Regions from separate parts of the Pseudomonas sp. P8_229 genome, predicted to be linked through region 2. Evidence: riboswitches for the same ligand, from Rfam matches in the RefSeq annotation. Region 2 holds a riboswitch; the other holds the start of a gene.

Region 1 (15,944 bases), 920 kb from region 2:
GTGCGTTGCAGGCGGAGCATCTGCGCATGCTCAATCTGAGCCGCAACGACATCAGCACACTGCCGGAGGACGCACTGGACGGTACCCACGAGGCGTTGATGAATGGTACGGACTTGACCGACAACTACAATTTGTCCGAGGAAAGTCTTGAGCGACTCAGGGCTTATCAGGCCGCGGGTGAACGTCACCGGGTACTGGGTTTTTCACGCGCTGATCTGGAAGAGATGGTTGACGACGGCGCGGGCGGGCTGACCGAAACGACTGACAGCGTTGAATCCGACGAGATCGTGCCGATCGAGCCGTCGCAGGCGCAGTACAAAGCCCCATGGCTGGCCAATTTCGCGCCCGAACAATTGGCGGTTCGCGATGCGCTGTGGGAACAACTGGCTGCCGAGCCGGACAGTGCGGCGTTCTTCCATCTGCTGGAACGACTGCAGGACACGCGCGAATTCAGGGTGGCCAACGCTGACCTGACGCGACGGGTATGGACCGTCATGGAAGCCGCCGCGACCGACACCGAGGTCAGGGAAGTCATCTTCGCCGGCTCGACCACCCACGGCACCTGCGTTGACGGACGGATCCTGACCTTCAGTGGTCTGGAAACCAAGGTGTTCACCCATAACGCATTGCTTGAATTGCCGTCAGGTCGATCAGGCACAAAAGGTGGGGTGTTGTTGAATCTGTCGCGGCGACTGTTTCGCCTGGACAAGGTCGATGAATTGGCGAAAAAAGCGGCAGCCCGCAGTGGTTTCGATGAAGCCGAGATGCGCCTGGGTTATCGAATCGGTTTGACCGCAGGTTGGGAGGACGGCCTGGAGTTGCCGGGGCAGCCGAAAAACATGACGTATGCGTCGGGCGTCAGCCCGCAACAACTGGTCGAGGCGCGGACGGAAGTCAGTAACGCCGAACGATCGGACAAATTTCTGGAGGATTTGATTCAGCGCGATTACTGGGTGGAATACCTTCAGGAGAAGTACCCCGAAGACTTCAGGAAACTGGATGCGTTGCAATCGATCGAGGACGGGGCAGATGACGGACTGAGTGCCGACGATCCAGAGTACTTGACCCGGTTGTTCGATCGTACGGCCGAACGCAACGTGAAGATGATCGAGCTTTCGCAGCAGGAAATCGATGCAATCAATGCTGTAAAAACGCCGGTCCCGGGCTCTTCAAGTCATCTGTCCAACGCCTGAAACTGAAAGCGCAGTTCCCGACGCCGGTCAAACCGGCGCCGGGATCCACCCGTTGGATCAGTTGTCGTAGCCGAGGTTCGGTGCCAGCCAACGCTCGGTCACGCTCAACTCCTGGCCTTTACGCGAGGTGTAGCTCTGCACCTGGTCCTTGTCGACCTTGCCCACGGCAAAGTATTGCGCCTGCGGATGGGCAAAGTACCAGCCGCTGACCGCTGCGGCCGGGAACATTGCGTAATGTTCGGTGAGGAACACGCCGCTGCGGCCAGCGCGCATTTCGGCAGCTTCAGGGTCGAGCAGCGCGAACAGTGCGGCCTTCTCGGTGTGATCCGGGCAGGCCGGATAGCCCGGGGCAGGGCGGATACCGGAGTACTGCTCTTTGATCAGCGCTTCGTTGTCCAGCACTTCGTCCTTGGCATAACCCCAGTGCTCTTTACGCACCTGCTGGTGCAACCACTCGGCGCAAGCCTCGGCCAGACGGTCGGCGAGGGCCTTGACCATGATCGAGTTGTAGTCGTCGCCAGCGTCTTGATAAGCCTTGGCCACTTCTTCGGCGCCGATGCCGGCGGTGGTGATGAAACCACCGACATAGTCGGTCACTTCGCTGTCCTTCGGCGCAACGAAGTCGGCGAGGGAGAAGTTCGGCTTGCCGTCGGTCTTGATGATCTGCTGGCGCAGGTGATGCAGTTTGGCCAATGGCTTGCCGTCATCGCCGTACAGCTCGATGTCGTCGTCATGCACCTGGTTGGCCGGCCAGAAACCGAACACTGCGCGAGCGCTGATCAGTTTCTCGTCGATCAGTTTGGCGAGCATTTCCTGCGCGTCTTTGTACAGTGAAGTCGCGGCTTCACCGACCACTTCGTCTTCGAGGATGCGCGGGAATTTGCCGGCCAGATCCCAGGAGATGAAGAACGGCGTCCAGTCGATGTACTCGGCCAGAACGTTGAGGTCGATGTTGTCCAGCACCCGCGCGCCGGTGAAGGTCGGTTTGACGGGCTGGTATGTCGCCCAGTCAAACTGTGGCTTCTTGGCGATCGCTGCGGCGTAACTCAAACGTTCGGTACGCGCGCTGCGGTTGGCGGTGCGCTCGCGTACATCGACGTATTCCAGACGGGTCTTCTCGACGAAGCCGGCCTTCAATTCTTTCGACAGCAACTGCGTCGCTACGCCCACGGCACGCGAAGCGTCAGTCACGTAGACCACGGCGTCGTTGCTGTATTTCGGCTCGATCTTCACCGCGGTGTGCGCTTTGGAGGTGGTCGCGCCACCGATCATCAGCGGCAGGTGGAAATCCTGACGCTGCATTTCGCGGGCGACGTGGACCATTTCGTCCAGCGACGGGGTGATCAGGCCGGACAGGCCGATGATGTCGCATTTCTGCTCTTTGGCCACTTGCAGGATTTTTTCTGCCGGGACCATCACGCCGAGGTCGACGATGTCGTAGCCGTTACAGCCCAGCACCACGCCGACGATGTTCTTGCCGATGTCGTGCACGTCGCCTTTAACGGTGGCCATGAGAATCTTGCCCTTGGCTTCGGGCTTGTCGCCTTTTTCCAGTTCGATGAACGGGATCAGGTGCGCCACCGCCTGTTTCATCACGCGGGCGGATTTGACCACCTGCGGCAGGAACATTTTGCCGGCGCCGAACAGGTCGCCGACGATGTTCATGCCGGACATCAGCGGGCCTTCGATCACTTCGATCGGACGTGCGAACGACAGGCGCGATTCTTCGGTGTCTTCGACGATGTGCGTGGTGATGCCCTTGACCAGCGCATGCTCCAGACGCTTGTTGACGTCCCAGCTGCGCCACTCTTCGGTCTCGGCTTCCTTGACGCTGCCGTCGCCCTTGTACTTGTCGGCGATGGCGAGGAGGGCGTCGGTGCCTTCCGGCGTGCGGTTGAGAATCACGTCTTCAACGGCGTCACGCAGTTCCTGCGGGATCTGGTCGTAGATTTCCAGCTGACCGGCGTTGACGATACCCATGGTCAGGCCCGCACGGATCGCGTACAGCAGGAACACCGAGTGGATCGCCTCACGCACCGGGTTGTTGCCACGGAACGAGAACGACACGTTGGACACACCGCCCGAGGTCAGGGCGTATGGCAGCTCGTCGCGGATGTAGGCGCAGGCGTTGATGAAGTCGACAGCGTAGTTGTTGTGTTCTTCGATGCCGGTGGCGACGGCGAAGATGTTCGGGTCGAAGATGATGTCTTCCGGCGGGAAGCCGACTTCGTTGACCAGAATGTCGTAGGAGCGTTTGCAGATCTCTTTCTTGCGCGCTTCGGTGTCGGCCTGGCCGGCTTCGTCAAACGCCATCACCACCACGGCGGCGCCGTAGCGCTTGCACAGTTTGGCGTGATGGATGAACTGCTCGACGCCTTCTTTCATGCTGATCGAGTTGACAATGCCCTTGCCCTGAATGCACTTGAGGCCGGCTTCGATCACTTCCCATTTCGAGGAGTCGATCATGATCGGCACGCGAGAGATGTCCGGCTCGCCGGCGATCAGATTGAGGAAGGTCACCATGGCCTTCTTCGAATCGAGCATCCCTTCGTCCATGTTGATGTCGATCACCTGCGCGCCGGCTTCGACCTGCTGCAGGGCGACTTCCAGCGCTTCGGTGTAGTTGTCTTCGCGGATCAGGCGGGCGAACTTGGCCGAACCGGTGATGTTGGTACGCTCGCCAACGTTAACGAACAGCGAGCTGCGATCGATGGTGAACGGCTCCAGACCCGAGAGGCGGCAAGCCTTGGGAATGTCCGGGATTTCACGCGGTGCGTAACCGGCAACAGCTTTGGCGATGGCTTCGATGTGCCCCGGCGTGGTGCCGCAGCAACCGCCGACGATGTTGAGGAAGCCGCTCTGGGCGAATTCTTCGATGACCTTGGCGGTTTCCGACGGCAGTTCGTCGTACTCGCCGAATTCGTTCGGCAGGCCGGCGTTCGGGTGCGCGGAAACGTGGGTGCTGGCCTTGTTCGACAGCTCTTCCAGGTACGGACGCAATTCGCTGGCGCCGAGCGCGCAGTTGAGGCCGACCGAGATTGGCTTGGCGTGCGCCACCGAGTTCCAGAACGCTTCGGTGGTCTGGCCCGACAGGGTCCGGCCGGAGGCGTCGGTGATGGTCCCGGAAATCATGATCGGCAGTTCGATGTGGAGCTCTTCGAACACGCCTTGCACGGCGAAGATCGCCGCTTTGGCGTTGAGGGTATCGAAAATGGTTTCGATCAGGATCAGGTCGGCGCCGCCCTCGATCAGGCCCTTGGTGGCTTCGGTGTAGTTCTCCACCAGCTCATCGAAGGTGACGTTGCGGTAGCCGGGGTTGTTGACGTCCGGCGACAGCGAACAGGTGCGGCTGGTCGGGCCGAGCACGCCGGCGACGAAACGCGGCTTGTCCGGGTTCTCGGCGGTCTTGGCGTCGGCCACCTTGCGCGCCAGACGTGCGCCTTCTACGTTTAACTCGTAGGCCAGTTCTTCCATGCCGTAGTCGGCCATGGAAATGCGCGTGGCGTTGAAAGTGTTGGTTTCGAGGATGTCGGCGCCGGCATCCAGGTAAGCTTTCTCGATGCCGCCGATCACGTCCGGACGGGTGATCACCAGCAGGTCGTTGTTGCCCTTGACGTCACTCGGCCAGTCCGCGAAGCGTTTGCCGCGATAATCCTGCTCCTCGAGTTTGTAGCTCTGGATCATCGTGCCCATGCCGCCGTCGAGAATCAGGATGCGCTCTTTGAGGGCTTGCTTGAGAGCTTGAAGGCGGACGCTGCGATCGGACATTTGGACTACTCGAAAAGACCATTACGAAGGGCCGGGATCATAACAAACCTGTGCGGTTTTGGAGCATGTCGCGCTTTTGCATGAATATCGTTCATGTTGGTGCGGGCGTCATACTGTAGACTCGCGGCGTTTTTTTCAGGATCGGGATCAAGGGCATGTCGTACCGCGTCATCAGCATTTTCTTGCTGTTCTTAAGCTTTGGCGCGGTGGCGCAAGAGCTCTCGATTTCGCCCGCTATTTCATATGCCCGTGACATTCAACCCATCTTCACCGAGAAGTGCGTGGCCTGCCATGCGTGTTACGACTCCGCCTGTCAGCTCAATCTGGGCAGCGGCGAAGGTGCTGGCAGAGGCGCGAGCAAGATGCCGGTCTACGACGGTGAGCGCACTCAGGCCGCACCGACCACCCGACTGTTCTATGACGCCTTCGGCAAACGCGCCTGGCTGCAGAAGGGCTTCTATTCGGTGCTCGACGCCCAGGGCAGTCAGGCCGCGCTGATGGCGCGGATGCTGGAGCTGGGACACAAAACCCCGCTGACCCCCAATGCCAGGTTGCCGGAGGAGATCGCCCTCGGCCTGCAACGGGAAAACATGTGCGCGATGCCCGCCGAGTTTGAAGGCTACGCCGGCGCCCACCCGAAAGAAGGCATGCCGCTGGCGGTGACCGGCCTGACCGATCAGCAATACCAGACGTTGCAACGCTGGCTGGCGTCCGGTGCGCCGATTGACGAGCAAGGCCTGGCGCCGAGCGCCAAAGAGGCGCTGCAAATCGTCCAGTGGGAAAACCTGCTCAACACCCCGGGAGCGCGGCAGAGTCTGGTCGGGCGCTGGTTGTTCGAGCACTGGTTTCTCGCGCACATCTACTTCAAGGACGGCGAGCCGGGGCATTACTTCCAGTGGGTGCGTTCGCGTACGCCGACGGGCCAGCCGATCGACCTGATCGCCACCCGTCGCCCGAACGATGACCCGGGCACTCAGGTGTATTACCGCCTGTGGCCGGTGCAAGGGGTGATCGTGCACAAGACCCACATCACCTATCCGCTGAGCGCGGCGAAGATGGCGCGGGTCAAGAGCCTGTTCTACAGCGGCAACTGGCAGGTCAATGCGCTGCCGGGTTACGGCCCGCAGAGTCGGGCCAATCCGTTCGCCACCTTCGAGGCGATTCCGGCCCAGGCGCGTTACCAGTTCATGCTCGACAACGCCGAATACTTCGTGCGCACGTTCATTCGCGGGCCGGTGTGCCGCGGGCAGATCGCGACCGACGTGATCCGCGACAACTTCTGGGCACTGTTCCAGGCCCCGGAACATGACCTGTACATCACCGACCCCAACTATCGCGGGCAGGCCACGCCGCTGCTGGCGATGCCGGGGCAGAACGACGACGTCGGCAGTGTCCTGAGTCTGTGGCACAACTACCGTAACAAGCGTAATGAATACGAAGCCCTGCGCCGCGACAGCTACGCCGACCAACCGCCGCCGAGCTGGTCGACCCTGTGGGCCGGCAACGACAACGCGCTGCTGAGCATCTTCCGCCACTTCGACAGCGCCTCGGTGACCAAAGGCCTGATCGGCGAAGTGCCACAGACGATGTGGCTGTTCGACTATCCGCTGCTGGAGCGCACCTATTACCAGTTGGCGGTCAACTTCGATGTGTTCGGCAACGTCTCCCATCAGGCGCAGACCCGTCTGTATTTCGACCTGATCCGCAACGGCGCCGAGCAGAACTTCCTGCGCCTGATGCCGGCCGATTCCCGCGAGGATTATCTCGACGATTGGTACCAGAGCAGCGGCCAGTTCAAGATGTGGCTCGATTACGAGGCCATTGATGACGACAAGCCGAGCGCATTGAAACTCGATTCGAAGGACCCGAAATATGATTTCGCCATGCAGTTGCTGGCGCGTTACGGTGACCTCAATGCGCGGCCGGATCCGATCAACCGTTGTGACGGCGCCTACTGCTCGCGACCGAATATCGACCCGGCGCTGCAGAACGCCGAGCAGGCGCTGAGTCGCCTGACCTCGCGTCCGGCGGCCGGTCTGAAAGTGATCGATCAATTGCCGGAAGCCACCATGCTGCGCATCGAAACCCGCAGCGGCAAGCGCGAGGTCTACAGCCTGCTGCGCAACCGCGCGCACAGCAACGTGGCGTTCCTGTTGGGCGAATCGCTGCGCTATCAGCCGGGGCTGGACACCTTGACCATTTATCCAGGTGTGCTCAGCAGTTACCCCAACTTCATGTTCAACATTGCGGCCGAGCAAGTACCGGAGTTTGTCGATGCGATGGAAAACGCCAAGGACGCCAACCGTTTCGAGAAAATCGTCGAACGATGGGGAATTCGCCGCAGTCATCCGCAATTCTGGTTCTATTTCCACGACCTGAGCCAATACATCCACGAAACCGACCCGGTGGAAGAGGGCGTGCTGGACATGAACCGCTACCAGAATCTTTGATCGTTTGAGGCCGGCCTGCTGTCCCAACCTTTAGCAACACCGCAAATCTCAACTGTGGGAGCGGGCTTGCTCGCGAAGGTGTCAGCTCATTCGAAATGGATGTCGCCTGACACACCGCGTTCGCGAGCAAGCCCGCTCCCACAGGGTTCAGCGGTGTCTCAGGAATCGTGGGCAGGAGCACTCAATGTTGATTTCAGTGCAGGCCCTGCGGGCGCTTGCCGCGTGGACGGTGGTCTGTCACCACTTCATGCAGATTTTCTTCGACTTCAAGGCGCGCGGCCCGATTGGCCAGTTGTTCATCGACAAAGGCGCAGTCGGGGTCGACATCTTTTTTGTCATCAGCGGCCTGGTGATCTTCTTGTCCACCGAGGACAAGGTCCTGCGGCCGGGACAATTTCTGCTGTATCGGCTGTCGCGGATCGTGCCGGCGTACTGGCTGTACACGCTGCTGATGGCGCTGCTGGTGTGGGTTGCCCGGCCGCTGTTGCCGGATCAGACACTGGACGTCGGGCATCTGCTGCTGTCGCTGTTGTTCATCCCGGCGCAGAACCCTGGCGGTTACGGGATCTACCCAACGCTGAACGTCGGCTGGACCCTCAACTACGAAATACTGTTCTACGTGCTGTTCGCCTGTGCGCTGGTGTTCCGTTGGCAGGTACGCCTGCTGGTGGTCGCGGCGCTGCTGTTTGCCACGTGCCAGGCGTTTGGCTGGGTCAGCGAGTTCTATCGTTCGGACATCGTTTACGAGTTCTTGCTGGGGATCGGCATCGGCATCCTCTACCGCCGGGGCTGGATCGGCCCCGGCCTATGGCTGCCGCTGCTGGGAATTGGCGCCGCATTGACGGCGATCTATCACCTGACGCCGGCGCCAAGGCTGTTGAGCTGGGGTGTGCCGAGTGCGGTGTTGGTGATGGCCTGCATGGCGCTGGAGCGTTATGTCGAGCGCAGCCGGGTGCTCAAGCTGCTGGGCGATTGTTCGTATTCGGTGTACCTGATGCACGTGCTGGTGCTGTCGGCCGGTGGTTTTGTCGCGCGACATTATGGAATCAGCCCGTATCTGATGTTCATCGTCTGCGCCCTGGCCATCGGTGTGGGCTCATGGATGAGCTACGAATGGGTGGAAAAACGCTGCTATCAGTGGCTTAAAGCGCGGATTGATGGCGAACCTGTTGATCAATCGATTGCTGAGCTTTCCCGACAAAAATACTAGGACTTTGTGCGGCGCGATGATTGGCGTAAACTGCGCCCAAGCCTGCGAGGAGTTTCCATGACCGCTATTACCATTACCGACGCCGCCCACGATTACCTGGCCGATCTGCTCTCCAAGCAGAACACCCCGGGCATCGGCATCCGCGTCTTCATTACCCAGCCTGGCACCCAGTACGCCGAAACCTGCATTGCCTACTGCAAGCCGGGCGAAGAAAAACCTGAAGATACCGCGCTGGGGCTGAAAAGCTTCACCGCCTATATCGACTCGTTCAGCGAAGCGTTCCTTGACGATGCCGTCGTCGACTACGCCACCGACCGCATGGGTGGTCAACTGACCATCAAGGCGCCAAACGCCAAAGTGCCGATGGTCAACGCCGACAGCCCGGTCAACGAGCGCATCAACTATTACCTGCAAACCGAGATCAACCCGGGGCTGGCCAGCCACGGCGGTCAGGTCAGTCTGATCGATGTGGTCGAGGACGGCATTGCCGTGCTGCAGTTCGGTGGCGGTTGCCAGGGCTGCGGCCAGGCCGACGTGACCCTGAAGGAAGGTATCGAGCGCACCTTGCTTGAGCGAATTCCGGAACTCAAGGGTGTACGTGACGTGACCGACCACACGCAGAAAGAAAACGCCTACTACTAAGGCGTTCGCTGCGGACATGAAAAACGGCGCCCCGTGAGCGCCGTTTTTTTATGCCGCCGTACTTTGTAGTGAGGGGATTTATCCCCGATGAACTGCGTAGCAGTTCCATTTTTTGGGCTGCTTCGCACCCCATCGGGGATAAATCCCCTCGCCAAAGGTTTTGTACCCAGTCACAAAAGTCATCTGACTCAGGGCCTGTAGAGATGCGCATGCCCCGCGCGATACAGCGATGATTCGCTGAACACCTCACTGCCCAACACCCGTCCAACCAGAATCAACGCCGTGCGCCGAAACCCCTTGGCCTCCACCTTCACGGCTATATCCTCCAGTGTTCCCACCACCCAGTCCTGATCCGGCCACGTCGCCCGGTGAATCACCGCAATCGGGCAATCGGCGCCGTAATGCGGCAGCAGTTCGGCGATGATTTTCTCCAGGTGATTGACTCCCAGATGAATCGCCATGGTCGCGCCGTGCTGCGCCAGATTGCCGAGTTCTTCGCCTGCGGGCATCGCGGTCTTGTCGGCGTAGCGGGTCAGGATCACGCTTTGCGACACGTCGGGCAGGGTCAGTTCTGCACCGAGCAATGCCGCGCAGGCGGCCGTAGCGGTGACGCCGGGGATGATCTCGAACGGAATGTTCAGCTCACGCAGATAGCGAATCTGCTCGCCAATCGCGCCATACAGGCTCGGATCACCCGAATGCACCCGCGCCACATCCTGCCCCTTGGCGTGGGCGGATTTGATCAATTCGATGATCTGCTCCAGGTGCAATTCGGCGCTGTTGACCACGGTTTCGGCCTGATGCCCCTCCAGCACAGCGGCCGGAACGAGCGAGCCTGCGTAGATGATCAGCGGACAGCTGCGAATCAGCCGCTGGCCTTTGACAGTGATCAGTTCCGGGTCGCCGGGGCCGGCGCCGATGAAGTAGACGGTCATGAAGACATCCTGTGAAAAACGGGGCAGGGCAAGGCTTCAGATGAAGATTGCTCATGATCAAAGAGGGGGATTATCGGGATTTTACGCGGAGCCGGCCAATGCCAACGTGGCCTGGGCGTATTTTTGCCGGGAAATCAGCAGTTTTGCCGGTGCCTGAATCAGTTGTTCAGCGAGGGCCAACGCGGCACTTTCCGCCACGCCGTAACAACCGGTGCGCTCGTAGGCGATCTGTGAGTGATGACTCAGGCGTTGCTGATAACTGGCCAGTTCTTCACTGCTGAAATACAACAGCGGCAGTGCCAGTTGGGCCGCGAGTTCCTGTAAACCCGGTTCATCGCGCTTCAAGTCGATACTGGCCAGGGCCTTGACCGCTGCCAGCTCAATGCGATGCGCCTGCAAGACCTGGTCAAGTAACGCGCGCAGCGTACTGGCCGGGCAGCCGCGCTGGCAGCCCAGGCCGACCACGAAGGTCGGCGCTGCGCCGTCATTGGTCATGCCTGGTAAAGGCCATCGCTTTTGCGGCGGAACAACCAGGCGCTGATCAGGCCCAGGGCCAGCCAGAACGCCACGTTGGTCAACTGCGAAGCGATTTTGAACTGCGCTTCCAACGCTTGCGGGGCGAGCATCGAATGCACCTCCGGTTGCGGAGCGCCGATCACGTGTGGCACGGCCAGGATCGCCACGCCCAGCAGCTTCATCAGCCAGTGACGGCTGAACACGATCAGGGCCAGGCCGACAGCGGTAGAGGCGGCTGTGCCGATCCACCACATCTGCCGTGAAGCCAGATCGGCCGCAGCGGTGCCCGGCAGTTCCGGCGGCAGGCCCAGGGTTGGGGCGAGGACGAAGGTCGCATAACCGGCCAGCCCCCAGAGCAGGCCCTGCGAGGTTTTGGTCGGTGCACGCAGGGTGTACAGGCCCGCGAGCATCAGGGCGAAACCGACCGCCACCACCAGATTACCGCCGGTGGTCGAGACCACACGCTGCCAGCCGTCTTCCGGCTCCCAGGCTTGTGCGTCGTGGGTGTGGCCGGCCATGGCACCTTCGGCATGTTCATGAGCGGCGACGGGTTCGGCTTTCTCGAAGGTTTCCGCTTGCAGAATCAGCGGCGAGACCCAGAAGCTTTGCAGCAGGGTGAGGAGCATGGCGGCCAGCAGGCCGGTAAAACCTGCGGTTTGCGCAATACGCTTGATCATGTCGGCAGGTCTCAGTGGCACGGGAACGCGGCGCTGTGGCGGGTATCGTGCGCGGCGTTGTGCACCGCTTCGATGTGCGAGAAACCGGCGAAGTAGACGAGGCTGGCCCCCAGGATCGAGGCGAAGATCGCCGCGGTCAGGCGTTGGCTCAACGTGGCGGTGCTGGAGATTTTGTCGGTGTTGCTGCCGGTGCTGCTGATGATCGACATGGCGCTTCCCTCTGGAGTGTCAGCAGGTGAATAGAGCGCATGAAGACCCCTGCGAGTCGGGCACGCAGAGGTTCGAACAGCGCCCGCCCACCGCGGGTTTGTTATGTTCAGCGACGCACAATGCGCACTGTATGTTGCGGGCCGGTCTCCGGGCTCACGAGGGGTTGGCGTCAGGCCGACCTGCAAGCATCACCTTCCCATGCCGCACTGGCACAGTGGATCTGACGCTTCGCTCGCTTACCGTTGCGGGGGCAGCACCGGACTGACATGGCTTTGAGTAAAGCACATGATTCACCGGTTTCCCGTTTCACCCTGTGAAGGGCACCCGTAACAAGTTGTGTAGGAGACCATGGGTTGGGGAATTTAGTCAATTTTGTGGGTGGATCCGGTGCTGCGGTAACGGCCGCTTAGGGTTCCGCCCTTACGGCGGGTCACTTTTTCCAGACGCCGAAAAAGTAACCAAAAAGGCTTTACCCTGACGTTCGGCCCTCGCTGTGGCTCGGGTTCCTTCGCTCCGGGATTGATCCGTGGGGCATCGCCTCCGGTTTGCTTCGCTGCACCTCCTCTCGATGTGTTTGGCTACGCCAAACGGTCGCTGCGCTCCCACCCCCGGATCAATCCCTCCACTCAGCCTGCCGACGGGCCTTGAGATCAAAAGCTTTACTCGAGCTAACGCTCATCGTGTTGAGTGGGGCGGCTTCGCCGCATGGGTGTGCACGAATTAAAATTGTGGGAGCTGGCCTGCCAGCGATGGCGGCCTGACAGCCGACCAATCTTTAACTGAGCACACCCGATCCCACTGTGGGAGCGGCGGTGCGACGATTCGACTTGCTCGCGAAAGCGGTCTGCCAGCCAATTAACTCCAACTGAACACACCCAATCCCCTGTAGAAACTGCCGAAGGCTGTGGTCTTTTGATCTGGATCTGGATCTGGATCTGGATCTGGATCTGGATCTGGCTTTTGATGTTGCCTTTGATCTCAAAGCCCCATCGGCAGGCCGAGCGAAGGTGTCCATCAGGGGGTAGGCGCGCAGCGCCATGCGGCGTAGCCAAACACATCGAGAGGAGGTGCAGCGAAGCAAACCGTAGGCGATGCCCCCTGATGGACGCCGTAGCGAGGGAACACTGAGCCTCAGCGAAGTGCCGTACGCCGGGGCAAGACTTTTTGGTTACTTTTGACTGGGCCGGCATTCCGGGCGTTTGTCAAAAGTGACCCGCCGTAGGGGCGGAACCATTAGAGGGCCGTTACCGCAACAACGGATATGCCCCCAATCCAAACATTGACCGGTCACCACCCGATGCGTAGCCTTGCGCTTTCGAGGTTCTTCGGCCCACGCCGAAGCTAAGAAGGGAACGCGGTCAAAGCCGCGGCTGCCCCCGCAACTGTGAACGGTGATGTTCGCTGCCACGCCACTGCCAGCCCTGCCAAGGTGCCAGCGGGAAGGCGCAGCAAACGCCAGGCCCAGCGCCTGAACACCGTCAGCCAGGAGACCTGCCTCGTGACAGATTTCTCACTACAACCGGGCGGGGTGATCCGGTGGCGAATTCTTCCGCGCACACGCTCGCAGCGGATCTCGTCCCGTATGCCCGCCACCTTGCCAAAGGGCATCCGATGAAAACACTGGCCAAACTCCCCGTCACCATCGTCACCGGTTTCCTCGGCTCGGGCAAAACCACCTTGCTGCGGCACATGCTCGACAACGCACAGGGCCGCCGTATCGCGGTGATCGTCAACGAGTTTGGCGAGCTGGGCATCGACGGTGAAATCCTCAAACAATGCACCATCGGCTGCACCGAAGAAGAGGCCACCGGCCGCGTTTACGAGCTGGCCAACGGCTGCCTGTGCTGCACCGTTCAGGAAGAATTCTTCCCGGTGATGCGCGAACTGGTCGCCCGTCGCGGTGATCTCGATCACATCCTGATCGAGACTTCCGGTCTGGCCCTGCCAAAACCGCTGGTTCAGGCTTTCCAGTGGCCGGAAATCCGTAGCGCCTGCACCGTCGACGCGGTGATCACCGTGGTCGACAGCCCGGCCGTAGCCGCCGGCACCTTCGCTGCGTTCCCGGATCAGGTCGACGCCCAGCGCAAACTCGACCCGAACCTGGATCACGAGTCGCCGCTGCACGAACTGTTCGCTGACCAACTGGCCAGCGCCGATCTGGTGATCCTCAACAAGGCCGACCAGACCAGCCCGGAAGATCTGGCTCGTGTACGCGCTGAAGTCGCCGAAGAACTGCCGCCAGCAGTAAAAATCATCGAAGCCAGCAACGGCCGTCTGCCGCTGGACGTGCTGATCGGCCTCGGTGCCGGCTCTGAAGAACACATCGACAGCCGTCACAGTCATCACGATCACCACCACGACGGTGATGACGACCACGATGACCACGATCACGACGCCTTCGATTCGATCTCCATCGAACTGCCGCAAGCCGACGAAAGTCTGTTGCTCGACGCGCTGACGCAACTGGTGGTCCAGCACGGCATCCTGCGCGTGAAGGGCTTCGCGGCGATTCCGAACAAGCCGATGCGTCTGTTGATCCAGGGCGTGGGCACGCGTTTCGACAAACACTTCGACCGTCAGTGGGGCGCCGATGAAGCGCGTGTCACCCGTCTGGTGCTGATCGGTCAGGAGCTCGACGCCGTGCAACTCGAAGCGCAACTGCGCGCCGCGCTCAGCGTTTAAGCCATGCACCTGCTCAGGACCCAGCCCGGCGGTTTCGTGTCGGATGACAACATTGCCGACCTTGGACAAACCCCCGCCGAGCTGGTGATCCTGTGCAGCGGCGACTCCAGCCTGGCGCTGCTCGCCGAAGCCGCGCAGCAGCTGCCCGAGGATTACCCGAGCCTGCGCCTGGCCAATCCCATGCAGGTGCAGAATCACGCCTCAGTCGATCTGTACGTCGACGAAGTGCTGCGTCACGCCAAGGTGATCCTGATTTCGTTGCACGGCGGCATCGCCTATTGGCGTTATGGCGTCGAGCGTTTGGTGGAGTTGTCCGAGCGCGGTGTGCAGGTGATTCTGGTGCCGGGCGATGATCGTCCCGACCCGGAACTCAGCGACTTGAGCACCGTGCCCGCCGAAGATCGCGACCGCCTCTGGCAGTTCCTGCGTCAGGGCGGCATGGGCAATGCGCTGGACTTCTTCTATTGTCTGGCCAACCGCTGGCTGGCACGGGACTACGCCTGGGGCGAGCCGCAAGCGCTGCCGCGCACGGCGATTTACCACCCACAGAAAAACACCGCCGCACTGAGCGACTGGCAAGCCGAATGGCTGCCCGATCGACCGGTCGCGGCGGTGTTGTTCTACCGCTCGCATTTGCAGGCAGCCAACACCGCGTTCATCGATGTGTTCTGCCAGCGCTTGCAGGCAACGGGGCTCAATCCGCTACCTATCGCGGTCGCCAGCCTGAAAGAGCCGGGTTGCCTGAGCGTGGTCGAGAATTGGCTGGACGCGGTCGAAGCGGCGGTGATTCTCAACACCACCGGGTTCGCTCAATCCAGCCCGGAAGCCCCGCATCTGCGGCCGTTCCGGCGCAATATTGCGGTGATCCAGGCGATCTGCGCCCAGGACAACGAGCCGGGTTGGCGCGACAGCGAGCAAGGTCTCGGCCCGCGCGATCTGGCGATGCACATCGCCTTGCCGGAACTCGATGGACGCATCATCAGCCGGCCGATCAGCTTCAAGGATCTGGCCTGGCGCAGCGAGCGCAGTCAGTCCGACGTGGTCTGCTACCGGGCGCAACCCGAGCGCATGGATTTCGTCGCCGAACTGGCCCGGCGCTGGAGTGATCTGGCGCGGCTGCCGAATGCGCAAAAACGCATCGCGCTGATTCTCGCCAATTACCCGACCCGCGACGGTCGCATCGGCAATGGCGTCGGCCTCGACACGCCGGCGGCGGCGTTGAATATCTTGCGGGCGTTGCAGGCTGAAGGTTTTCCGCTGACGGCACCGCTGCCGGACAGCGGCACCGCGTTGATCCAGCAATTGCTCGGCGGCGTCAGCAATGATCTCGACAGCATCGACCTGCGTCCGTGCCAGCAAAGCTTGGGGATGGACGCTTATCTGGCGATGTTCAATGCGCTGCCCGAAGCCAATCGGACCGCCGTGGCGGAGCGCTGGGGCGCGCCGCAGAACGACCCGATGTGCCGCGACGGGCGGATGATGATCGCCGGTCTGCGCTTTGGCCTGACCTTCGTCGGTATTCAACCGGCACGCGGTTATCAGGTTGATCCGAGTGCGGTGTATCACGACCCGGATCTGGTGCCGCCCCACGGCTATCTGGCGTTCTATTTCTGGCTGCGCAACACCTACGGAGCGCACGCGGTGGTTCACGTCGGCAAGCA
Region 2 (15,944 bases):
CTGCTCCAGTCCGTCGTCGGTTTCCGGCAACCGTGCCCAGGCACGCAACGGAATCTCCGGCACCGCAAATGGCCACGGCGCCAGGCCACTGGACAGGTCGAGCCAGTCGGCCTCGGCAATCCCGTATTCGAGTGCCGCCTTGCGCAGCCGGCCACCGTGCTCAAGCATAGAATTCAGCCCCCACGCAGAGAATCAGCAGCCATAACCATACCCCGCGCTGGACCAATTGCCAGCCGCGATCAATCGAATCGGCATCCGCCGGCGCGCCTGCGCCCAGTTGCGGACGCTCGTGCAGTTCACCGTGATAGATCGCCGGACCGCCCAACTCGACATTCAACGCACCGGCACCAGCGGCCATCACTGGACCTGCGTTGGGGCTGTCCCATTGCGGCGCCTGGGTGCGCCAGCATTTCCAGGCGAGCCGGGTGTTGCCCAGCAGCGCGTAGGTCAGCGCCACCAGTCGTGCAGGAATGTAGTTGAGCACGTCGTCGATTTTTGCCGCGCACCAGCCGAACCGCTCGAAGCGTTCGTTGCGATAACCCCACATCGCATCGAGTGTATTGCTCAAGCGATAGAGCACCACGCCTGGCGCACCGGCCACGACAAACCAGAACAGCGCGGCGAACACTGCATCACTGCCGTTTTCCAGCACCGATTCGGTGGCGGCGCGTGCGACGGCGGTGCTGTCCAGTTCACTGGTCTGACGGCTGACCAGATAACCGACGCGCTTGCGCGCCTCTTCCAGATCATCACTGCGCAGGGCTTTGGCCACAGGCTCGACGTGCTCGCCAAGGCTGCGCATGCCGAGGGCGCAATACAGCGCAAGAATCTCGACAATCCAGCCCACGTAGGGCGCCCAGGAAAACGCGGTGGCGAGCAAGGTCAGCGGCAGCACCGCAATCACCCACGCGGTGACCCCGTGACTGCGCCAGCCACGGCCGCCCGCATTGAAACGTCGCTCGATGCGTCCGGCAAAATTGCCGAACGCCACCAGCGGATGCCAGCGTTTCGGTTCACCCAGCAGCGCATCCAGCGCGACTGCGGCGACACTCAACAACGCCACACTCATTGACTCACTCCCCAATAATTTTCATACAGCAACTCATTGAGCGGACGCGCCTGCGCCCACCCTTCGAGTACCAGCATCGGCGCCGGATAGAATTCCTTGACCGGGCCCAGGCACAACACCGCCAACGGCTTGGCCCCGGCCGGCAGTTGCAGCAGATCGGCCAGTGCCTGCGGGTCGAACAGCGAGACCCAGCCCATGCCCAGTCCTTCGGCACGGGACGCCAGCCACAGGTTCTGGATCGCGCAGGACAACGACGCCATGTCCATTTCCGGCAATGTGCGACGACCGAAAATGTGTTTTTCACGATCGTCCATCAGCGCCGCGACCAGCACTTCGGCGCAATCATTGATGCCTTCAACCTTGAGCTTCATGAACTCGTCGCTGCGCTCGCCGAGCGCTTCAGCGGTGCGGATGCGTTCTTCTTCGACGAGGTTCTGGATCTGGCCACGTAAAGCTCGGTCGCTGATACGAATGAAGCGCCAGGGCTGCATCAGGCCGACGCTTGGGGCCTGATGCGCGGCTTCCAGAAGTCGGCGCAGCAACTCGGGCTCAACCACCCCACCGATGAAGTGGCGCATGTCGCGGCGTTCGGCGATGGCTTTATAGACCGCTTGGCGCTCGGCTTCGGAGAATGCGTTGTCGGTCATGGCCCCATCGCGAGCAGGCTCGCTCCTACAGGGGATTGCGTTTCGTCAGGCACACCATCGCCCACTGTAGGAGTGAGCCTGCTCGCGATAGCGTCCTCAAGTGGCGGCGCAAACAGTGCAGCGACAGCCGCAGGATTCGACGGAAAATAGAAGTGCACATAAGAAGCCGTCATCCGCCCTTCCCGATAAACCGCCTCGGCGCCGCGCCCACCATTCGGGCTCAGCCCTCGAGCAATCGGCGTCAGCTCGGTGGTGGTCAGCGAATGATGATAAGTGTGCCCACGCAACGAACCTTCCGGCAGATCCACCGCCTGCAACGCCAACGCCGCCAGACGCTTTTGCATCACCGCGTCGCCCTTGAGCAACCCGACCAGTTCAGCACGCGCGCCTTCAACATCCGTCAACGAATCGAGCAAATACAGCATCCCGCCACACTCAGCGAGCAACGGTTTCCCTGCCGCATGATGGGCACGAATCGCATCGAGCATCTCGGTGTTTTGCGACAACGCAAGGTGATGCAATTCCGGATAACCACCGGGCAGATACAAGCTGTCCGCTTCAGGTAATTGCATATCGCGAATCGGCGAGAAGAAACTCAACTCGGCGCCCATCGCCCGCAACAGATCGAGACTCGCGCCATAGGTGAAGGCAAACGCCTCATCACGCGCAACGGCAATGCGCACATCCTTCAGCAGCGGCTCGACAGCGATGACGTCAGGCGCGGCGAACTCAACCGCTGGCGGCAGCGCTACCTCGCAACTACTGGCCAGTGCGTCGGCAGCGGCGTTGAGACGCACATCGAGGTCATTCAGTTCGCTGGCCTGCACCAGGCCGAGATGGCGGCTCGGCAGTTCGATGCCAGTCTCGCGCGACAACGCGCCGTACCAGCGCAGACCTTCCGTGAGACTGCCTTCCAGCAATTGCGCATGGCGCAAGGTGCCGACACGATTGGCCAGCACGCCGGCAAACGGCAGGTCCGGCTGATACTTCGCCAAGCCCAGCGCCAACGCACCAAAGGTCTGCGCCATCGCCGTGCCGTCGATCACACCGAGTACCGGCACACCAAAATGCCGCGCCAGATCGGCGCTCGATGGCGTGCCGTCGAACAGGCCCATCACGCCTTCGATCAGGATCAGATCGGCCTCGGCGGCGGCTTCCCACAGCAGGCGTCGACTTTCCTGTTCGCCGACCATCCACATGTCCAGTTGATACACCGGCGCACCGCTGGCGCGTTCGAGAATCATCGGGTCGAGAAAGTCCGGGCCGCACTTGAAGACGCGCACTTTACGTCCCTGATTGCGATGTAATCGAGCAAGCGCGGCAGTGACCGTGGTCTTGCCCTGACCGGAGGCCGGCGCGGCAATCAGCACCGCCGGGCAGTGACGTGGTTGATTCAAAGTTCGACGCCTTTCTGCGCTTTGATGCCGGCCTGGAAGGCGTGTTTGAGCATGCCCATTTCGGTGACGGTGTCACCCATCTCGATCATTTCCGGCTTGGCCGCGCGACCGGTGACGATCACGTGCTGCATCGGCGGACGCGCCTGCAAATCGCTGAGCACCTGATCCAGGTCGAGGTAGCCATGCTTGAGGGCGATGTTCAGTTCATCCAGCACCACCAGGCCGATCGACGGATCGCGCAACAGCTCACGGGACACTGCCCACGCGGCTTCGGCGGCGGCGATGTCGCGCTGACGATCCTGGGTTTCCCAGGTGAAGCCCTCGCCCATCACGTGAAAGCGCACTTGCTCCGGGAAACGGCGGAAGAACAGTTCTTCACCGGTGCTGTTGCGGCCCTTGATGAACTGCACCACGCCGCACTGCATGCCGTGGCCCATGGCGCGAGCGAGCATGCCGAACGCCGAGCTGCTTTTGCCTTTGCCATTGCCGGTCAGCACCAGCACCAGGCCGCACTCGTCAGGCGAGTTGGCGATGCGTTCGTCGATCACGGCTTTTTTGCGCTGCATACGCGCCAGATGGCGTTCGTCACGCTCGGGGGAATCGGTCATGGGGGAGCTCTCCGTTGAGGCTGGGTAACGGCGGGCGGGCACAAGAATAGACGGCAAAAAGCCTGGCATCGCCCACCGTGATGCCGCTGGATGGATCAGGCCGGTCTCCGGGCTCATGAGCGGCGCATCGCCTGGCTGCACGCCTTCCCGCATCTTTCGAGGCAGTGGCTGAATGTGCAGCTTTTACTCATTTACCGTTGCGGGGGCAGCGCCGGGATCGTGATCGTTCTTCGCCTGAAGACAACCCTCACCGGCTTCCCTGTTTCACTCTGTCGACACACGTCACAGAGCACCTGAAACAAGCCGCGAAGGTTAGAGGGTTGGGGGTGGAGCGTCAATTAAAGAGGCGGCCGTCGGGCGAATAACTGCCGCCGATCAATTATCTGGCGCCAATCTTGTGCCACACTGTTACAAATGATATCAAAGAGCCATGCTTTTCTCGAAAAAGCCCATCACAACAATAAGGATGATTACGATGCAAGGCATGATCATCAGCAACCCGCGCCTGGAATTCCTGCGCCCGATGCTTGAACGCTGGTTTGACTGTATCGACCGCTACAACGCCGTGCGCGGCGACAACGACACGCCTTACTGGCATGACGAGAAAGCCAATCTCGGATTGCTCTCCGCTGCGGCATGGATGGCCGAGCTGGTGACCCTTTGCGACACCACCACCCGCAAGCAGAACGAGGACGGCGAGCGCAATGCCCGCGCCGACCTGTTCCTCGCCGGCGCCGAAGACCGCGCCTACCTCCAGGCCACCCAGCGCTGGCCGCGAGTCAACAACCTCAACCTGACCCAGGCCTTGCAGGACATCACCAGCGATGCCAAACGCATCAGCTTTGCCAGCGACCTCAAGCTCGGCTGCCTGTTCGTCGCCCCGCAAAAGGCCCAGCACAGCGCCAGCCCCGAAGAGCTGCAAGACATGGTCGACGACCTGCAAAAGGAACACTGCTGCGCGGTCGCCTGGTATTTCCCCTACGCCTACCGCAAGTTGCGCAGCGAAGCGGGCAACTACCATCCCGGCATTGCCGTGCTGTTCAAAGAGGCCCGTGGCTGAGCGGTTGAACCATCGGGTGCGCAGGCTCCTCTATGATTAGGCATGCATTCATAGGGAAGATCAGTAATGCGCAAAACCCAACTCGCTCTCGTCATCGCCCTCGCCGGAGGACTCGCCGCCTGCGGTGAGTCCTCCAGCCTGCAAGTTTCCGACGGCACCGGTCCGTCACCGAAACTGCCCGAACCCAACAACACTCTGATCCCGACAGTGAACATCGCACCGGCGGTCGGCTGGCCTGCGGGCGGCAAACCGACCGCAGCGGCCGGTACGCAAGTCGCAGCGTTTGCCGAAGGCCTCGACCATCCGCGCTGGCTCTACGTGCTGCCCAACGGCGACGTGCTGGTGGCGGAAACCAACGCCCCGCCCAAGCCTGACGACAGCAGCGGCATTCGCGGCTGGGTGATGAAGAAAGTCATGGGCAAGGCCGGCGCTGGTGTGCCGAGCCCGAATCGCATCACTCTGCTGCGCGATGCCGACCACGACGGCGTGGCCGAGACCCGCACGGTGTTTCTGCAGAATCTCAATTCGCCGTTCGGCATGACCCTGGTCGGCAACGATTTGTACGTCGCTGACACCGATCGCCTGCTGCGTTTCCACTACGAGCCGGGCGCTACCGAGATCAAGACCCAGCCGATCAAAGTCACCGACCTGCCAGGCGGCACTCTGAACCATCACTGGACCAAGAACGTCATCGCCAGCAAGGACGGCAGCAGGTTGTACGTCACCGTCGGCTCGAACAGCAACGTTGGCGAAAACGGGCTGGATAAAGAGGAAGGTCGCGCGGCGATCTGGGAAGTGGATCGCGCCACCGGCAACCACCGGATCTTCGCCTCGGGCATTCGCAACCCCAACGGTCTCGCGTGGGAACCTACCACCGGCGCACTGTGGACGGCGGTCAACGAGCGCGACGAAATCGGCAGCGACCTGGTGCCGGACTACATCACGTCGGTCAAGGACGGCGGCTTCTATGGCTGGCCGTTCAGCTATTACGGCCAACACGTGGATGTGCGCGTCAAACCGCAAAACCTAGACCTGGTGGCCAAGGCCATCGCGCCTGACTACGCCGTAGGCCCACACACCGCCTCCCTGGGCCTGACTTTCGCCGAAGGCAACAGCTTGCCGGCGCAATTCCAGCAAGGCGCGTTCATCGGCCAGCACGGTTCATGGAACCGCAAACCGCACAGTGGCTATAAAGTGATTTTCGTACCGTTCGCGGCAGGCAAGCCAAACGGGGCACCGGTGGATGTGCTGACCGGCTTCCTCGACAAGGATGAGAACGCGTTGGGCCGCCCGGTGGGCGTGGTGATCGACCAGCAAGGTGGCTTGCTGGTGGCCGATGATGTGGGCAACAAGGTGTGGCGGGTGTCGTCCGCCAAATAATTTAGCGCCCAACACATAACAAATGTGGGAGCGGGCTTGCTCGCGAAAGCGTCAGGTCATCAACATCGTAGTTGAATGACACACCGCATTCGCGAGCAAGCCCGCTCCCACATTGGATTTCAGCGACTAAGGGTTATGCGCCAGATGCTCAGGCTGCAACACCCGCTTGGCACTCAGATAGGCTTTCTGCCAATACGCCTTCGACAGACTATCGAGCTTCACCGTGCCGCCGGTTGCCGGCGCATGCACGAAGCGCCCTTCCCCGACGTAGATCCCTGCATGACTGACTTGCGAGCCGCCATTGGTGGCGAAGAAGATCAGATCTCCGGTCTGCAAGCCTTCTTTGCCAACGTTCGGCGCCTGCATCACGATCAGCTCACGCGTCGAGCGAGGCAGATTGATACCGGCCGCGTCGCGGTAAACAAAACCGATCAGACCACTGCAGTCGAACCCCGAATCAGGCGTGTTGCCACCCCAGCGGTAAGGTGTACCAACCAGGCCGAGCGCGCGAAACAGCACGTCTTCAGCAGCGGGGGAGAATGATTGGGAAGGTCCGAACACCACCGGGGCGCGTACGACGGGCGCAGGCGGCGGTGTGCGACTGGCGCAGGCGCTGAGCAGCGCTGCGAAGAAGATCAAAGCAAGGCGGGCCGACATCGTCATAAGCAGAACATCCTGATCTGGCTGCGGCTTTCTCTGCCGAATGGACAGAAAACAAAACCGCCTGCGGAGCACGCAGGCGGTTTGCCATCAATATAGATACAGGATTCTAGCGGCTATACGACAAACTTCAAGTAAGACTTTAACTTCACCTTGTAAAGTCTAGGTCTACTCCGTTGCCGAGGGCCGTTTTGGTCGCCACGGACGTGGCGACAACGGGGGAATCACTTGCGAGCGGTGACCACGGTCGGCGCCATCGCGAGGGCGCGCTTGGCTTCGATGAAGGTCTTGCTCCAGTAGCTGTCACCCAGGCTGTCGATGCGAACACCGCCGCTGCGACGACTGCTGGAGTGAATGAACTGGTTGTCGCCCAGGTAGATCCCGGCGTGACTTACACGACCGCGACGACCATTGGTGGCGAAGAACAGCAGATCACCCGGCTCCAGATTGCTGCGCGAGACCAGCGGGGCATCCACATTGATCATTTCGCGGGTGGAGCGCGGCAGATTCATGCCGGCTTCTTCGCGGAACAGGTAACCGATGAAACCGCTGCAGTCGAAACCGGCTTCAGAGGTACCGCCGAAACGGTAACGGGTACCGATCAGGGACATGCCGCGTTCGAGGATGCTGTCGGCCAGAACCGGAAGCTCGTAAGGCTTCTTGCCGTTGAAATCGGCGAGTTCTTTTTCAGTAGCCAGCTCTTCCTGATAAATAACGGAAGACTGGGCAGTAGCAGAATTTTTAACCTGTTGAGGCTGCTCTTGAACTGGAGAATGAGCAGCGCAACCGAACAACAGGGTGACGAGTGCGAGAGGCACGAGGGGTGCGAAGCGATTTAGCATGGGCACGACCGTGGCTGAAGTTGTAAAGAAGCCGAGACTATGCCCGCTATCAGCCTCATTTGCAAATTCAATCGATCTTTTTGTGACTTCCCGGTTTCTCGTTTACATCTAAGCGCTTAAGCCCATTTGAATCGATACGCGGTCTGCACACGGTGCGGAAAAGCGGATTTTCTGGCGCCTGAAATATGTCGAAACCGGCTGCAAGCCGCGTATTTCAAGGGCTGGACTACCAACCGAGAGTTTCTTTGAGGAACGGAATTGTGAGCTTGCGCTGCGCCTGCAACGAGGCCTGATCCAGTTGTTCGAGCAAGTCGAACAATGCACTCATGCTGCGGGTACCGCGGGTCAAAATAAAATGACCGACCTCATCGGTCAGGTGCAGACCGCGACGCGAAGCGCGCAACTGCAGCGCGCGCAATTTGTCTTCATCGGAAAGCGGTCGCATCTGGAAGATCAGCGCCAGGGTCAGGCGTGATTTGAGGTCGGCCAGTTTGACCGGCAGCTCGCGCGGCGAGGTGGACGCGGCGATCAGCAGGCGCCGACCGCTGTCACGCAGACGGTTAAACAGATGAAACATCGCCTCTTCCCAGTCCGGCTTGCCGGCAATCACCTGCAAGTCATCCAGGCAGACCAGCTCGTACTGTTCAAGGTTGTCGAGAATTTCGATGCCGCGATCCATCAACTCGGCCAACGGCAGATACACTGCCGGCTCACCCATCTGCTCGAAACGCAGACACGCAGCCTGCAACAGATGCGTACGTCCTACGCCATGCTTGCCCCACAGATAGATCAGGCTTTCGGTCCAGCCAGCGTCGGCTTCGCATAGGCGCTCGACATAGCCGAGTGCAGCGGCATTGGCGCCTGGGTAGTAGTTGATGAAGGTGGCGTCGTCACGCAGACGCACACCTAGGGGCAGCTGAATCGGTTTCATGCTGACTGAACAGTTCTCAAGGAACCGTTAGTGGCCTCTGTGTAAAGTTTGCGAAGTTTATACCCGTGAAGCTGAGCGCACAATGCGACAGACCCCAAGCAAAATCAAAGGTTTGCGTTAACGCGCTGGTTTTATGACAGTTTCTCTGACGCGGCGCCGAACAAACTCACCGCAAAACACGGGCCAACCCGGTGCAATACCGGGCCGCCCGCGATGAGGCTACAACTCGGGGTCGTCGACCCCGCTGTAGATATCAGAGTCCTTGTACAAATCGTGCACGTGACGCACCAGCACCATGATTACCGCCGCCACCGGCAATGCCAGCAAGACACCGGTGAAACCGAACAGCTCGCCACCGGCCAGAATCGCGAAGATCACCGCCACCGGATGCAGACCGATCCGGTCGCCCACCAGCAGTGGCGTCAGCACCATGCCTTCCAGGGCCTGCCCCACCATGAACACCGCGACAATCCCGATCATCGGATACAGATCGCCACCGAACTGGAACAACCCGGCAATCAGTGCCGCGCCAATCCCGATCACGAAGCCCATGTACGGCACGATCGCTGCCAGTCCCGCGATCAGGCCGATCAACAGCCCCAACTCCAGACCGACGATCATCAGGCCTGCGGCGTAGATCACACCCAGCGCCAGCATGACCAGCAATTGCCCGCGCACGAACGCACCTAGCACCTCGTGACATTCGCCAGCCAATGAGACGATGGTTTCTTCGCGATCGCGCGGCAACAGGCTGCGAATCTTGGCCATCATCACGTCCCAGTCGCGCAGCAGGTAAAAGCTCACCACAGGAATCAGCACCAGGTTCGCCAGCCAGCCAATCAGCGCCAGGCTTGAAGCTGTCGCCTGACTCAACACCACACTGACGATGTCGGTGGTCTGGCCCATGTGCTCGCTGATCGCTGACTTGACCTTGTCGAACTTCCAGAAACCGTCCGACAAGCCCAGTTTCGACTGCGCCCACGGCAATGCGGTGTGCTGCAGCCAGTCGAGCATCTGCGGCGCCAGTTCATACAAACGCAGCAACTGCTTGGCGAGCATCGGCACCAACACCAGCAACAGGGTCGTGACGATCAACGTGAACAAGGCAAACACCGCGATCACGCCCCAAGTGCGCGACAGGCCGAGTCGCTCAAGGCGATCCACCAGCGGATCGAACAGATACGCCAGCAGCAACGCCACCAGAAACGGCGTGAGGATCGGGTGCAGCAACCAGACAAACGCGCAAAGCAGGACTACCCCACCGAGCCAGAACCAACGCCGCGAATCGGCCATGTACCACTCCTGTTGCTTATATATAAAGAAAGACTTACCAGCGAAACCGCAACGATGGCGCCACAGGTGCCGGGGCCGCAGCGACAACCGGCGCAGAACCGGCAACGGCCGGTTGTGGTGGCGCCACCGGTGCCGGCGCTTCAGCCGGCAACTCCTGCAACTTCGCCAGCGACAATTGCGCGCGCAACTGATCGGCGCTGCCGCTGACCCGATACACGATGCGATCACCCTCGACACTTTGCAGACGCACACCGAATGGTTCGAGTAACCGCAGCAGCGCGGCATAATGCTCAAGATTCATGCCCTGCACTTCCAGGGTCTGTTGACCCGACACCCCAGGCTTGGCAACAAACCTCGGCGCCAGACGCTCGGCCACCGCCAGCATCACCGCATCGGCCACTGCAGCCTGATCAGCGCCCTGCACGCTGCCGGCCTCTTTTTGATCGCCCAGCCACAGATGCCATTTGGCCTGCCACTGCCCACCTTCTTCGTGCGCATGCACCGCCAGCAAGGCATCCGCGCCGTAACGCTCCGAAGCCCCGTGCAACGGCGCAGGATCGGTGCCGTCCAGCACCGGCGCGGTGGCCACCAGTTGTTCACTCAGATCCGCCAGAGGCAAGCGCAACGGCAGACCACGATGCTGGGCCGCCGCACGCAACGGCGCAGCAGCGGCCTGACCGTCACCGACCAGGCTCGAACCTTCAGTCGAATCGTTCAGCCACCAGCTCAGGATCGACGGTCGACTCGCGCCCCACAACGACAGCCCCGCGCGACGCAGCGCCTGCTCGGTGGTGGCCGGATCGAAATCGACTTTCAGCACTTCCGGCGGCCCGGCATCGAAACCGAACTGGCTGATGATCTGTTGCGGATCCTTGCGAATCGCCGCCAGACCCGGGCTCTGCGGCGCCTTCGGGTCGCCGGTCAGACGCAACACCAGCGTATCCAGCGCAGCCTGTGTGGCGCGATCACGCTCTTCGGGTGCCTGGCTGCTGACCGGCTGGCGTACTTGATAGAGACCTTTGAGGTTTTCGGCGTGACTCGCCAGGCTGACCACAGACAAACAACCCACAACCAACAATTTACAAAAACGCATGGAAAATTCCCGTCGACAGGAGCGGCTGGAACAGGCCGCGTGAACCGGTTAAGCAAGGCTGTGACAATCTGCCATCGCAAAACATTCACACGGTAGCGGTAAGTTTTTGCACAGTGATAACGATAGACGGTTAATCGGCACACCTTATACAGGCACCCAGTCAGCACAATTGCAAAAAAATTCGGTCGATTATGTCTCTGCCCGTCGGCGCAAGGATGGCCGCTGCCCCTCAAGCCTGATAAAATCGCGCGCCTTCGCAGACCGGCAACAGCCGGGCACCCCGAAATTCGCGTGAGGCTATCGCCCCACCGGTTTTGGCGTTCCCGCTGAACTCGGTCGTTACCCCTGAATCCCCTCCCCTAAAGGCCTGGATCATGAGCAAGCAACCCTCCCTGAGCTACAAGGACGCCGGTGTAGACATCGACGCCGGTGAAGCATTGGTCGAACGCATCAAGAGCGTCGCCAAGCGCACTGCGCGCCCGGAAGTCATGGGCGGCCTGGGCGGTTTCGGCGCCCTCTGCGAAATCCCGGCCGGCTACAAGCAGCCTGTGCTGGTTTCCGGTACCGACGGCGTCGGCACCAAGCTGCGCCTGGCGCTGAACCTGAACAAGCACGACAGCATCGGCATCGACCTGGTTGCCATGTGCGTCAACGACCTCGTCGTTTGCGGCGCAGAGCCACTGTTCTTCCTCGATTACTACGCCACCGGCAAACTGAATGTCGACACCGCAGCCCAGGTTGTAACCGGCATCGGCGCCGGCTGCGAACTGTCCGGTTGCTCGCTGGTCGGCGGTGAAACCGCTGAAATGCCTGGCATGTACGAAGGCGAAGACTACGACCTGGCCGGTTTCTGCGTCGGCGTGGTGGAAAAGGCTGAAATCATCGACGGCTCGAAAGTCGCCACCGGTGACGCGCTGATCGCCCTGCCATCGTCCGGCCCGCACTCCAACGGCTACTCGCTGATCCGCAAGATCATCGAAGTGTCCGGCGCCGACATCGAAAACATCCAGCTCGACGGCAAACCACTGACCGACCTGCTGATGGCCCCGACCCGCATCTACGTGAAGCCGCTGCTCAAGCTGATCAAAGACACCGGCGCGGTCAAAGCCATGGCCCACATCACCGGTGGCGGCCTGCTGGACAACATCCCGCGCGTTCTGCCAAAAGGTGCTCAGGCCGTGGTTGACGTGGCCAGCTGGACTCGCCCGGCCGTCTTCGACTGGCTGCAAGAGCAAGGCAACGTCGACGAAACCGAAATGCACCGCGTGCTGAACTGCGGCGTCGGCATGGTGATCTGCGTGGCTCAGGAGCACGTAGACGTTGCTCTGAAGACCCTGCGCGACGCTGGCGAACAGCCTTGGGTCATCGGCCAGATCGCCGCTGCCGCCGAAGGTGCAGCTCAGGTTGATCTGCAGAACCTTAAGGCTCATTAATGTCCGCAACCTGTGATGTCGTGGTGCTGTTGTCCGGCACCGGCAGTAACTTGCAGGCTCTGATCGACAGCACGCGGACCGGCGACAGCCCGGTCCGCATCGCTGCGGTGATTTCCAACCGCGTCGACGCCTACGGCCTGCAACGCGCCAGTGACGCGGGTATCGCCACCCGCTCGCTGGATCACAAGGCATTCGAAGGTCGCGAGGCCTTCGATGCTGCCCTGATCGAACTGATCGACGAATTCAAACCGAAACTCGTGGTACTGGCCGGCTTCATGCGCATTCTCAGCGCTGATTTCGTTCGCCACTACCAGGGTCGCCTGCTCAATATCCACCCGTCGCTGCTGCCCAAATACAAAGGGTTACACACTCATCAGCGCGCGCTGGAGGCCGGCGACGCCGAGCACGGCTGCTCAGTGCACTTCGTCACCGAGGAACTCGATGGCGGACCACTGGTCGTACAGGCAGTATTACCGGTAGAGTTGCACGACACGCCGCAGAGTCTGGCGCAGCGAGTCCATGTTCAGGAACACCTGATCTACCCGATGGCTGTACGCTGGTTTGCCGAAGGGCGACTGGCACTCGGTGAGCAAGGTGCTTTACTGGATGGCCAGTTACTCGCGGCCAGCGGCCACTTGATTCGACACTAGGAGATTTTATGCGTCGCGCCCTGCTTTTCGCTTGCGCCTTGCTCGCCCTGCCCTTCGCGCAGGCGGCAGACCTTCAACCGTTCTCCGCCAGCTACACCGCCGACTGGAAGCAGTTACCCATGAGCGGCACCGCCGAACGCAGCCTGACCAAGGAAGCCAACGGCGTCTGGAAACTCAGCTTCAAGGCGTCGATGATGATCGCCAACCTGACCGAAGAAAGCACCCTGACCGTCGACAAGGACACGTTGCTGCCACAGTCCTACCACTTCGAACGGGGTGGTTTGGGCAAGGCCAAGAAGTCTGACCTGGATTTCGACTGGAACGCCAAGATGGTCACCGGTATCGATCGTGGTGACGCGGTCAAGGTTCCACTCAACCGCGGCATGGTCGACAAGTCCACGTATCAACTGGCACTGCAACACGACCTGGCGTCCGGCAAGAAGACCATGAGCTATCAAGTGGTCGACGGCGGCGATGTCGATACCTACGACTTCCGCGTACTGGGTACCGAAAAAGTCGAAACGAAAGCCGGCAAGATCGACGCGATCAAAGTCGAGCGCGTGCGCGATCCGACACAAAGCAAGCGCATCACCGTCCTGTGGTTCGCCAAGGACTGGGATTACCTGCTGGTTCGCCTGCAACAAGTTGAAACCGACGGCAAGGAGTACAACATCATGCTCCAGGACGGCACGGTCAACGGCAAAACCGTTAAAGGCAGCTGATCCGACGCAACAACGAAAAGCCCCGCCAATGCGGGGCTTTTTTGTGCCTGCAATCCAACCGGAAATGGATGCAAGACCTGTAGGAGTGAGCCTGCTCGCGATAGCGGACTGTCAGACAACACATGCAGTGAATGTCAGACAGCAATCGCGAGCAGGCTCACTCCTACAGGGTATAGCACCGCTCAGACCGAAAACTTCGCCACCATATTGTTCAAATCCACCGCCAGCCGCGACAGTTCCTGACTCGCCGCGCTGGTCTGATTGGCCCCCGCCGACGTCTGCATCGCCAGATCGCGGATGTTCATCAGATTGCGGTCCACCTCCCGCGCCACCGCCGCCTGCTCCTCCGAGGCGCTGGCGATCACCAGGTTGCGCTCGTTGATCAAGGTGAACGCCGAGGCGATCTCCTCCAGCGCCATACCCGCTGCCTTCGCCAACTCCAGGGTCGAATGCGCACGAATGTTGCTCTGCTGCATCGAGCTCACCGCCGAATCAGTACCCTGCCGAATGCCGCCGATCATCTGCTCGATTTCCTGGGTCGACTGCTGGGTACGATGCGCCAGCGCCCGCACCTCATCGGCCACCACCGCAAAACCACGCCCCGCATCCCCGGCGCGCGCCGCTTCAATCGCGGCGTTCAGCGCCAGCAGATTGGTCTGTTCGGCAATCGAACGGATCACGTCCAGCACCTTGCTGATGCCATGAACCTTCTGCGCCAGGTCTTCCACCTGCGTGGCGTTGGACGTGACATCCTCGGCCAGGGATTCGATTGACGTCACGGTCTGCTTGACCTGCTCGCGCCCATGCTGGGCAATGCGGTCAGACTCGCGCGATGCCTCGGAAGTCGCCACCGCATTGCTCGCCACCTCTTCCACTGCAGCGGTCATCTGATTGACCGCTGTCGCGGCCTGCTCGATCTCCAGGCTCTGCTGATGCAGCCCGCGCGTGGCGTCTTCGGTGACGCAACTGAGTTCCTCCGAGGCCGACGCCAGTTGGCTGGACGACTCGGAAATCTGCCGGATAGTGTCGCGCAAATTGTGTTGCATGCTTTTCAGCGCCTGCAGCAGCCGCGCCGGTTCGTCCTTGCCGGAAATACTGATATCGCCCGTCAGATCGCCACCGGCCACCACTTGCGCCACACCCAGCGATTGCGCCAGCGGCAGGACAATGCTGCGGGTCAGCAGCAGCGCCAGACCGATGGTGATCAGCGCGGTGATGCCGATCATCACACCGACCCACACCCGCGAATTGATAAACACCAACCGCGCTGCTTCGGTCGCGAGATTAGCGTTGTGCTTGTTCAGCTCGACCAGGTCGCGCAAGGTCACAGCGATGTCGTCCGCCAACGGACTCATCTGGCCGTTGAGAATTGCCGCCGCCTCCTCCACCCGGTTCTGCGCCGACAACGTCATGACCTGCGCCTGCAGCTCCAGATACTTGTGCTCGGCGACCTTGAAGCGATCAAACAGACTTCGCTCCTCGGGCAACACAATCAACACGTCATAGCGTTGCTGGGCCTCACTCAACACACTGCGCAGCTCGTTGAGCTTGGTGACATTCTGCTCCAGAGCCTGCGGATCGCGATTGAGCAGCAGGCGCATGGTCAGCGCCCGCAGGCGCAGCATGTCCTGACTCATCTCGCCAACCGCCATCACGCTCGGCAGCCAGTTGTTATCGACCTCATCAGACTGCGCGCGCATGTTCGACATCTGCAGCAGGGCGAACGCCCCCAGGGCAAACACCATCAGCGCCAGCAAACCAAAACCCAGGCCGGCACGCGGCGCGATATTGAGACTACGGATACTCATTACTCTGGTTCCTTCCAAAAGCGCTGCATCAACCCTGCAGCTGGTTGCCTTAGAAGGTATCGGCCCAGCGTAAATTTGCGTAAGACGAAAAGGTGATATCAAAAGGCCTTGATACTTCTAACCCTTGGCATTAACGATTCAGCGGGGCTTTTCCAGCACTTGGGCGCTGTTCGCGGCAATATCGCCAGGAAGTTGTCCCGGGCGACTTTACGCGCGACGTCTTCGGGCAAGGCATCGAGAAACGGCGTGAAGCTGTGCATTTCCTGACCAAGTTTGTTGAATCGGCCTACAACATCCGAGCCGATCATGAAGCGCTCCGGGTATTTCTCCACCTATGCCAGTCATTCCTGG

What was found. Region 2 has a riboswitch for cobalamin ahead of cobO (cob(I)yrinic acid a,c-diamide adenosyltransferase). Riboswitches for the same ligand answer to the same signal wherever they lie in the genome.
Region 1: another riboswitch for cobalamin. It lies ahead of QMK55_RS25960 (CbtB domain-containing protein); the one in region 2 lies ahead of cobO (cob(I)yrinic acid a,c-diamide adenosyltransferase).

Annotation. Positions count from the first base shown of each region.
Region 1 is NZ_CP125378.1:5,751,549-5,767,492, forward strand. Features, by position in the region: gene QMK55_RS25920 (NEL-type E3 ubiquitin ligase domain-containing protein) at 1-1,193, shown strand, start outside; gene metH (methionine synthase) at 1,251-4,961, opposite strand; gene QMK55_RS25930 (fatty acid cis/trans isomerase) at 5,117-7,411, shown strand; gene QMK55_RS25935 (acyltransferase family protein) at 7,596-8,621, shown strand; gene nfuA (Fe-S biogenesis protein NfuA) at 8,679-9,263, shown strand; gene cobM (precorrin-4 C(11)-methyltransferase) at 9,452-10,198, opposite strand; gene QMK55_RS25950 (cobalamin biosynthesis protein) at 10,280-10,693, opposite strand; gene QMK55_RS25955 (CbtA family protein) at 10,690-11,391, opposite strand; gene QMK55_RS25960 (CbtB domain-containing protein) at 11,403-11,600, opposite strand; cobalamin riboswitch at 11,722-11,944, opposite strand; cobalamin riboswitch at 12,903-13,115, shown strand; gene cobW (cobalamin biosynthesis protein CobW) at 13,213-14,283, shown strand; gene cobN (cobaltochelatase subunit CobN) at 14,287-15,944, shown strand, end outside.
Region 2 is NZ_CP125378.1:4,829,124-4,845,067, reverse strand. Features, by position in the region: gene cobD (threonine-phosphate decarboxylase CobD) at 1-168, opposite strand, end outside; gene cbiB (adenosylcobinamide-phosphate synthase CbiB) at 161-1,069, opposite strand; gene bluB (5,6-dimethylbenzimidazole synthase) at 1,066-1,716, opposite strand; gene QMK55_RS21940 (cobyrinate a,c-diamide synthase) at 1,713-3,113, opposite strand; gene cobO (cob(I)yrinic acid a,c-diamide adenosyltransferase) at 3,110-3,721, opposite strand; cobalamin riboswitch at 3,802-4,033, opposite strand; gene QMK55_RS21930 (hypothetical protein) at 4,197-4,781, shown strand; gene QMK55_RS21925 (sorbosone dehydrogenase family protein) at 4,848-6,161, shown strand; gene QMK55_RS21920 (C40 family peptidase) at 6,288-6,824, opposite strand; gene QMK55_RS21915 (C40 family peptidase) at 7,046-7,663, opposite strand; gene hda (DnaA regulatory inactivator Hda) at 7,890-8,594, opposite strand; gene QMK55_RS21905 (AI-2E family transporter) at 8,814-9,887, opposite strand; gene QMK55_RS21900 (DUF2066 domain-containing protein) at 9,922-10,980, opposite strand; gene purM (phosphoribosylformylglycinamidine cyclo-ligase) at 11,355-12,413, shown strand; gene purN (phosphoribosylglycinamide formyltransferase) at 12,413-13,063, shown strand; gene QMK55_RS21885 (DUF3108 domain-containing protein) at 13,072-13,785, shown strand; gene QMK55_RS21880 (methyl-accepting chemotaxis protein) at 13,968-15,593, opposite strand; partial or broken gene QMK55_RS21875 (amidohydrolase) at 15,724-15,944, opposite strand, start outside.